4 regions of the Terrabacter sp. RAF57 genome follow, and region 3 is predicted to be linked to each of the others. Evidence: riboswitches for the same ligand, from Rfam matches in the RefSeq annotation. Region 3 holds a riboswitch; each other region holds the start of a gene.
What was found. A riboswitch is a leader RNA that binds a small molecule or an ion and turns the genes downstream of it on or off. The one in region 3 is predicted to bind cyclic di-AMP.
Positions count from the first base shown of each region.

Region 1 (2,192 bases), on a different contig from region 3:
GCAGTCGTTGCCCTCGAAGAACTGCTCGAGGGTGACGGCCACCTGGGCACTCGCACCGCCGCGCTCGCGGACGTGGTCGACGAAGGCGGTCTGCTTGGCGAGATCCATGACGGTTTCGGCCCCTGGGGTCGCGTTCCTGACACTGGCGCGGTGTCGGCTACACTGACGCCGCGTGCCGCCTTGCGGACCCTTCGCGGGGCACCTCCGGGCGGCCCGTGCGAGCGTAGCTCAATGGTAGAGCGCCAGCTTCCCAAGCTGGATACGCGGGTTCGATTCCCGTCGCTCGCTCCGCGCACGACGAGTCGAACCACCGAGAGGTGGGCACCGCCCGGTGACACGGCCCCGAGGGTCGACACGGACCCCCGGGACCGATCCGGGTCAGGGCATGCGGCCTGCGACCCAGCTCGTCGTCCAGATCCTCGAGAGCTGGACGCGCTGGCCGGGTCTGGGTGCGTGCCAGACCTTGCCGTAGCCGGCGTAGATGCCGACGTGGTACGCGCGGCCTCCGGACATGAAGAAGATGAGGTCGCCCTGCTGGACGTTCGCCTTGCTGATGCGGACGCTGGCGAGTCGTTGGGCGTTGGCGGTGCGCGGGACGCCGACGCCGAGACGGGTGCGGTAGGTGTAGTAGACGAGGCCGGAGCAGTCGAACGCCGACGGGCCCGCAGCCCCGTAGCGGTAGGGATCGCCCTGCTGTGCGGCAGCGACCCTGACGGCGGTCCTGCCGCGCGCAGCGCGCGTGGCGGCCGAGACGTAGGCGACCGGTCTGGCCTTGATCGTGACCGGAGCGGTTCCCGCTCGAGAGGCAGCCTGGTGCGTCACCGACGATGTCGGCGCGCTACCCGTCCCGACGAGGAGGGCGGCTGCGAGAAGTGGCGTGATAGCCAGGGACTGCAAGGGAATTCGGCGTGCAAGGGTAGAAGTGGGCATGGTGGATTCCTTCCCACGCCTGTGAGGTGAGCTGTCGGGTTCGGGCGGAAGATGCCCGGCCGCAGATGCGGCTTCACCCCAAKGACCGGTTGGCCGGCCCGAAAGTGGGTCCCCCACTCCTGTCCGTTATTGCGTTGCTGCCCCACCGGTGGACAGGACTCGGCGTGCGGTGGGCCGCTCGGGGGAGACCCCGGGCGATGAGCATCCATCGACGGTGACAGACAGGTCACGAAAAGGGTCCTAGACGAACAGATTGTGGCAATAGTTGACAAGTCAAATGCGGTGGAAGCAGACATTCCATCCGCCACCGTGGCGTGGAGGACGCTCTCGGCAGCCCACGGCATACGCAGTCCGGCGCTGCGGTGCTCGGTAAACCAGTGGACCACCGTGGACGTCGTGACGCACCATGGACGCTGCTCCGTCGGGGCACGTCAGTCGTCAGCGGGGAGGCCCGCGGAGAGGTGGGTGGCCGTCATGGCCTGCTCAGCGGTCACGGTCCCGCTCCACCTCCCCCACCCCGGCTGACCGGGCACCCCGGTCCTGCCCGACTGACAGGAACAGACCGTGAAACCATTGACGGACAACGAGATTCGCGCCTCCTTCGTCAACGCCTCCCGGCGTGAGGCCAAGCAGGCAACCCTCCCCGCCGACCTCGACCTCGGCCCGCGCTGGGAGACGCTCGACTACCTCGGCTGGGTTGACCGCAGCAACCCGCAACGGGCCTACGCCGTCGTCCCGGTCGACGACGAACCCGTCGGCTTCCTCCTCCGGACCGCCGAGCGCACGCGCAAGGCGAGCGCGATGTGCGCCTGGTGCGAGGACGCCTTCGCGACGAGCGAGGTGGCCCTCTTCGTGGCCCGGCGGGCCGGGGCATCCGGCCGCGAGGGCAACAGCCTCGGCACCCTCGTGCACGCCGACTTCAGCTGCTCGACGCACGTCCGACGCCCGCCGAACGGCATGGAGGGCGGCCTCGACCCGCTCGCCCTCGTCGAGCGACGTGTCGAGGAGCTGCGGGCGCGGTCGTCGGCCTTCGCCCGCCGCCTGCGCGACGGCTCGTGACCCTCGGCTGACCTCGAGCACGTCGGCCCGGACCCGAGCGGGCGGTCCGGCGGCGCGCCCGAGCGCGCCGTTTGGACGTCGCGGCCCGACTGTTGCTACGGTTGGCGACGCCTCGCAGGCGTAGTTCAGTAGCAGAACAGCCTTCTTCCAGAAGGAAGACGTACGTGCAATTCGTGCCGCCTGCTCCAGATGGGAAGGGCCCG
Region 1 is NZ_JBFRDT010000014.1:21,925-24,116, reverse strand. Features, by position in the region: gene AB4Y83_RS16075 (hypothetical protein) at 1-108, opposite strand, end outside; tRNA gene AB4Y83_RS16070 (tRNA-Gly) at 218-288, shown strand; gene AB4Y83_RS16065 (C40 family peptidase) at 379-897, opposite strand; cyclic di-AMP (ydaO/yuaA leader) riboswitch at 932-1,074, opposite strand; gene AB4Y83_RS16060 (FBP domain-containing protein) at 1,495-1,989, shown strand; tRNA gene AB4Y83_RS16055 (tRNA-Gly) at 2,104-2,177, shown strand.
Region 1: another riboswitch for cyclic di-AMP. It lies ahead of AB4Y83_RS16065 (C40 family peptidase); the one in region 3 lies ahead of AB4Y83_RS19650 (transglycosylase family protein).

Region 2 (2,192 bases), on a different contig from region 3:
GAGCGCACCGACCGGCTCCACGCCCGCGCCGACGTCGCCCACCGGCGACCGCAGCACCCGGCGCATCAGCGCCGGAGTGGCTGCGGCGCTGGCGGTCACGGCCGTGCTCGTCGTCATCGGGATCGTCGCGCTCGTGGTCGGCCTCAGAGGGAGCCCGGGGACCCCCGGCCCGCCGCAGCCCGCGGCGGGCGGGGTCGCCACGGCCAGCGCCCCCGCGGCGCCCGGCCCGTCCTCGTCCAGCCCGTCGGCGTCCCCCGGTCAGGGTGGGACACCGACGGCGGGCAGGACGGCCGGCGCCGCGCCGGGCACCGTCGGCATGGGTGACTTCCTCGAGGCTTCCGAGCCGACGTCGATCGAGATTCCGTCGATCGGGGTGCGCTCCTCGCACTTCGTCCGGCTCGGCATCCAGCCCGATGGCACGATCTCCGTGCCGGGCACGGCCCAGGAGGTCGGGATCTACGACGCCGGCCCCACGCCGGGCCAGCTCGGCCCGTCCGTCCTCGCCGCACACGTCGACACCCCCTCGGGCGTCCCGGGCATCTTCTACGAGCTGGGCAAGGTCAGGGCCGGTGACGTCGTCACGGTGTCGCGGCGAGACGGGTCGCACCTGACCTTCACCGTCGACAAGGTCGCGGCCTACAAGAAGTCCCAGTTCCCGACCGAGCTCGTCTACAAGGGCGACTTCACCCAGGCCGAGATCCGCCTCGTGACGTGTGGCGGGCCGACCGACAGTCGCAACGAGTACCGCGACAACGTCGTGGTCTTCGGCCACCTCTCGAGCGCCACCTGACGACCGCGCCCGGCCCGACCCACGCTCGAGCCACACCAGTCCGGCGTATGCCGCGGGGTCCCCACGAGGGACCCCGCGGCATACCCGTGGGGGGCTTGTCGAGGACCACGTCCGGATGTGATCCACGTCTCACCCATCTGAAGGTAAAGCGTTGGTATAGACGGGCACTTCGGACATTCAGGGGCGATCGGCGCGCGTCGTCGTTACCGTGGCGTGACATTTGCCAGTCGCCTCGTCTAGTCTTCCGGGAGTCCGGCCACCTGGTCGGGCTCTCGTGAGGTGGACCGCCTAGTCCTGTCACCGCCTGACGAGAGAGATCGAACCTTGTGACAGGAGCGGAGGAACCACACGTTTCTCCGGACGTCCTACGCAACGACTTCGGACGTCCTTGGGGTGAAGACCCACCCGCCACGCGAGCTTCGCGGGGCGGGCGTGGCCCGGGCACCTTTCCGCCCGAACCCGACAGCTAACTTCGTAGGCGCGGAGAGGTAACACGCGTGAACACTGAGAACATCCGCGGTCGCCATCGTGCGCCAGGCCGCCACAACCCCCTCAACGAACTCAAGCTCCTCGCCCGTGAGTCGGCTCAGCCGGCCATGAAGGCGGGCGCCGTCGTCGCCGCCACCGGTGGACTGGTCGCCACCTTCGCCAACCCGGCGAGCGCCGACACCCTGTCGCCCAACTCGGGTGACGTCGCGGCTGCTGCCGGTGTCGACACCGCGGCTCCCGCCGCTGTCGGTCCGGCCACGGCTGCCACCCCGGCCGCGTCGACCGCGCTGTCGAAGATCGGCTTCGCCCCCGCCGTGCAGAAGGCCGTCGCCCACCGCGTCGCGCCGGCCAAGCCGCAGGTCATCGAGGACGTCCAGGTCAAGACCGAGCGCGCTGCCGCCAAGGCCGCCGCCCAGACTGCCGCCCAGACTGCCGCTTCGCGCAAGGTCGCCGTCCAGCGCGCCTCCCGCGACCTGACCCGCGCCACCCTGACGACGAGCACGTCGTCGGCGAAGGCGAGCGTCAACACCGCAGCACCGAGCGCCTCGTCCGGCGTGCGCGCCTCGTCCAACTGGGCCACCGCGGGCCAGTGCACGTGGGGCGCTCTCAACAAGTGGTACCAGTCCGAGGGCTACTACCCCGGTGGCTGGACCGGCAACGCCATGGCGTGGGCCTCGGGCGCAGCGTCCGCCGGCTACACCGTGACGGGCACGCCGCGCACGCGGTCGATCCTCGTCATGCAGCCCGGCGTCCACGGCTCCTCGAGCGTCGGCCACGTCGCCTGGGTGACCGCGGTCAACGGCAACGAGGTGACGATCATCGAGATGAACGCCCTCGCCGGTGCGTACAACTACAACACGCGCACGCTGACCGACGGTCCCGGCATGAAGTACATCTACGCGCCGTGACCCAC
Region 2 is NZ_JBFRDT010000001.1:257,692-259,883, reverse strand. Features, by position in the region: gene AB4Y83_RS01220 (sortase domain-containing protein) at 1-790, shown strand, start outside; cyclic di-AMP (ydaO/yuaA leader) riboswitch at 1,096-1,283, shown strand; gene AB4Y83_RS01215 (CHAP domain-containing protein) at 1,288-2,187, shown strand.
Region 2: another riboswitch for cyclic di-AMP. It lies ahead of AB4Y83_RS01215 (CHAP domain-containing protein); the one in region 3 lies ahead of AB4Y83_RS19650 (transglycosylase family protein).

Region 3 (2,192 bases):
AAACCGCAGGTCAGGGTCACTATCGACCCCGTTGAGCGGAGAGCTGGCGAGGGGACTCGAACCCCTAACCGCCTGTTTACAAGACAGGTGCGCTACCAATTGCGCCACGCCAGCACGTCTCGGCGCGAGCGCCGCGGACGGGCGAAAGCGTAACCGAGCCGGACGGCATACGCCCAAACACCGGGCGCGAACCGACGCCGGACATGAGAAGGACGGCCCCGCGCAACCCAGGGGTTGGTCGCGCGAGGCCGTCCGGCTCAGTTGTATCAGGAACTCACGGGAGTCGCAGAGTCTGACCCACGAAGATGAGGTTCGGGTTGGTGACCCGGGCGCCGTTGGCCTTCCAGAGGGCCTTCCAGCCGCCGGCCACGTGGTAGCGCGCGGCGATCTTGCCGAGGGTGTCGCCGCTGTGCACGGTGACCTTGGCGCCCTTGGCGGTGTTCTTGACCGTGGGCTTCGTCGCGTACGTCTTCTTCTTGACGACCTTCTTCGTCGTCACGGGCTTGCGGACGGTCGACCGCGAGACCGGGGTCGTCGTCGCGCCACCGTTGGCCCGCGTCAGGCCGGCCCGCTGCGAGCACACCGGCCAGGCGCCGGGGCCCTGGGAGGCGAGCACGCGCTGCGCGATGGCGATCTGCTCGGCCCGCGTGGCGAGGTCGGCGCGCGACGCGAAGGCCGTGCCGCCGTAGCCACGCCACGTGCTCTGCACGAACTGGAGGCCGCCGTAGTAGCCGTTGCCGGTGTTGATGTGCCAGTTGCCGCTCGACTCGCACTGGGCGACGCGATCCCAGACCGAGGCGGCCTTGGCCGACCCGCCCGCGGCGATGCCACCGACGATGGTGGCGGCTCCAGCGATTCCGACTCCCGCGATGCGCTGCTTGACCGAGATCTTCTTGGCCGCAGCATGCTTGGACATGTACTGCATGGGTGATCCTTCCTGACGCGCGCCTGCGGGGTTAGCTGTCGGGTTGGGGCGTCAGGTGCCCCGTCGCGGATGCGACTTCACCCCGAGACCAGATCTCGTCCTCTTGACATGCGCTTCGACACACATGCACTCACTGGCCACACTGGGTCCCCCGTCCTCGCCCGGCCCACGGGTGTGGGCTACATCCCTGGCTGGCGAGGCTCGGCGCGCTCAGGGAACGGATAAATGGGTGTCCATGTGAAGTTGTGGGAGCGTTCGTGTGGAGCCGGACGCGACGAAGCGACCCGGGAACCGAGTCGTGCTGCTCCCGTTCGACCCGAAAGTCGAGGCCGCCGAGCACTGACGGTACGGGACGTTTCCGCAGCGCACAAGGCACGTCGAGACACTTCCGTGATCTTTTTTTCAGCCCCAGATGCAGGTCGATCCGCTATGCACACAGGCCTCGCACAGGGGCCGCCCGGGCGCCCCACAGGCCCCGCCCCGCACGCTCAACCGTCTCGCGCCGAGCCGTCACTTCCCGAACGGGTTCGTCGTGAACGGGTCCCACGTGAGGCTCGACCCGTGCTGCAGGGCCACGAGCGCAGCCGCGACGCCGAAGACGGCGAGCAGCCCGGACACGATCTGCGCGGCCAGGCCGGCTGGCACGAGGCGCCGCGCCATCGAGCGCGAACCGCGTCGCAGCGAGGCGCCGCCGGGGCCCCACCACAGCATGAGCAGGCCGAGGACACCGCCGATCGCGAGCGTGATCGGTGTGCCCGGGCCGAGGTCGGTCCCTTGCGTGCCGGCGAGGAGCAGGGCGGCCGCGAAGACGCCGGCGAGCGCCACCGCCACGGGCAGGAGCAGCCCGACCGCGGTTGCGATGATGCCGACGACGAGGTGCCACGGGCTCGACACGACGGCGAAGGGCACGTCGCTGCGCCGGCGGCCGAAGTCGTAGCGGCGCATCACGAGCGCCGTGACCGAGCGGTCGGTGGCCCGGGCGAGCGCCGACAGGACGACGAGCACGACGAGGGCGATGCCCGGCCACGCCATGAGGGCACCGACCCAGGCGATCGCGACAGCGGCGAGCAGTCCGGTGCGCATCGGCAGTCCGATGCGCGGGTCGCCCTCGCGCTGGGCGGGCTCGTCGTCCTCGTCCCACTCGTCGTCGGGCCAGTAGCCGTCCTGCGGAGCCGGCTCGACGTCCTGCCCGCCGCGCCCGTGCCGGGCATCGTAGGCCTGGGCGCCGCCCCAGTCGTCCGGCGACGCGGGCTCGTCGTCCCAGCCG
Region 3 is NZ_JBFRDT010000022.1:85,650-87,841, reverse strand. Features, by position in the region: tRNA gene AB4Y83_RS19655 (tRNA-Thr) at 42-114, opposite strand; gene AB4Y83_RS19650 (transglycosylase family protein) at 275-925, opposite strand; cyclic di-AMP (ydaO/yuaA leader) riboswitch at 929-1,116, opposite strand; gene AB4Y83_RS19645 (protein kinase domain-containing protein) at 1,436-2,192, opposite strand, start outside.

Region 4 (2,192 bases), on a different contig from region 3:
CGCTGCGCCCCCACCGGATCCGGTGGGGGCGCAGCGTGTGGCGTGAGAGGTGACCGCTCAGATGCGGCCGTACATCGACGGCGTCGTCCAGATGGAGTGGTTGCCGATGACGGTGCCGGGACGCTGGGCGTCGATCATGCGGCCCGGGCTGACGTAGATGCCCACGTGGTAGATCGGCGAGCCGAAGAAGACGAGGTCGCCGGGGCGCGGGTTGCTGACCGGGGTCGAGGCCGCGGCCTGCGCGGACGCGGTGCGCGGGATCGAGATGCCGGCCTGGCGGTAGACGTAGGACGTGAAGCCGGAGCAGTCGAAGCCGGAGGGCGTCGTGCCGCCGTAGACGTAGGGAACGCCGAAGTACGACTGGGCGATGCCGATGATGCCGGTGGCGCTGGGGTTGGGCGCGACGTTGAGGGCGACCCGGGTGGTCGAGCCGGAGCGCGACGCGCGCTGCTGGGTCACCTCACGCTCGGCGGCGGCCTTCTCGGCGGCCTTCTTCGCGGCGCGCTCGGACTTGACCTGGACGTCCTCGATGACGACCGGCTTGACCGAGGCCTGCTTGAGGGCGGGCTTGGCGTAGCCGATCGCCGACAGGGCGTTGCCGGCCTTGAGCGTGCCGACGGCGGGGCCGACGGCCGCGGGACCGGCGACCGTGCTGGCGGAGCCGTCAGCGGCGTTCGCGGTGCCGGCGAACGAAGCGACGAGACCACCCGAGGCCGCGACGATGGCGGCACCCTTCACGGCGGGCTGGGCCGACTCCTTGGCGATCGTCTTGAGCTCCGAGATCGCGTTGAAGCGACCGGGGGCGCGGTGGCGCCCGGGAACGTTCTGAGCCACGTTTGACCTCTCGACGCCTACGAGGTGAGCTGTCGGGTTCGGGCTGGAGGTACTGCCCGGCCTTCGCTCGGACCGGTCTCGGTCCACGGAGGGCTTCACCCCGAGGGCGTCTCTCGACGCCCGGAGAAAGTGGTTCCCCCGCTCCTGCCATGCGGTTCGTACTGAGCCTCAGGTCGATGGCAGGACTAGGCGGTCCGACCCGGGGCACTCACTCGACGGGGAGAGCAAGTTCGCCCACCGTACCCAAGTAGGAGTGCCTTGTCACCTTCGAGTTCCCGGAAGTCAAAGAAATTTCAGCGACCTCCGGAAGGGGCCGGACGAGGTGTGGCAAGGCCTGCCAAAACGACCCGGCAAACCGGGGCAAACCCTGCCGGATACGGCGTGTTCAGGCGGCCTGGCAGAAGACGTGGACGGCCACGTCGTCGGGCAGGGAGACGCCCGTGGACGGCTCGCTGCCCTCGCGGACGGCGACGACCCGGCCGCCGTCACGGACGACTTCGACGCGGGCGCCGGGCACGACGCCGGCACTCGTCAGCAGCGCGAGCGCCTCCGGGTCGACCTGGACGGGCTCACCGATGCGACGGATCGTCACCACCGTCGGCGCGACCCCCACGGCGGCGGTCAGGGTGCTTAGGCCGGTGAGGAAGTCCTCGTCCTGGCGCACCCCGAGCTCCTCGAGACCGGGGATGGGGTTGCCGTAGGGCGACTCGAGCCCCTCGCCGATGAGGCCGAGGATCTTGCGCTCGACCTTCTCGGACATGACGTGCTCCCAGCGGCAGGCCTCGTCGTGGGCGTACTCCCACTCGAGGCCGATGACGTCGACGAGCAGCCGCTCGGCGAGGCGGTGCTTGCGCATGACGCGGGTCGCGAGCAGCCGGCCGTGGTCGGACAGCTCGAGGTGACGGTCGCCCGAGACCGCGACGAGCCCGTCGCGCTCCATGCGGGCGACGGTCTGCGACACGGTGGGGCCCGAGTGGCCGAGACGCTCGGCGATGCGCGCGCGGAGGGGCACGATGCCCTCCTCCTCGAGCTCGAAGATGGTGCGCAGGTACATCTCGGTGGTGTCGATCAGGTCCGTCACGGTCATACCTTCTCAGAATCGGAGAGCGGTCAGGGACCGCCCGTGAGTGGCCCGGGCGTCGGCCCGGTCCTCGCGCGTCGGGTCGGGTCGTGCCGTGGCACCCAGATGCGCAGCCAGCCCGCCCCGACCACGGCACCCACGCCGAGCACGACGGAGGAGGCGCCGAGCGACATGATGGCGCTCAGCCCTGACAACGCCAGCGGGCCCGCTGCCCTTCCCACGTCCGCGCAGAGCCGCCAACCGCCGAGGAACTGCGCCCGTCCGTCCGCGGGCGAGG
Region 4 is NZ_JBFRDT010000034.1:2,739-4,930, reverse strand. Features, by position in the region: gene AB4Y83_RS21830 (C40 family peptidase) at 58-834, opposite strand; cyclic di-AMP (ydaO/yuaA leader) riboswitch at 837-1,012, opposite strand; gene AB4Y83_RS21825 (iron dependent repressor, metal binding and dimerization domain protein) at 1,220-1,915, opposite strand; gene AB4Y83_RS21820 (MFS transporter) at 1,945-2,192, opposite strand, start outside.
Region 4: another riboswitch for cyclic di-AMP. It lies ahead of AB4Y83_RS21830 (C40 family peptidase); the one in region 3 lies ahead of AB4Y83_RS19650 (transglycosylase family protein).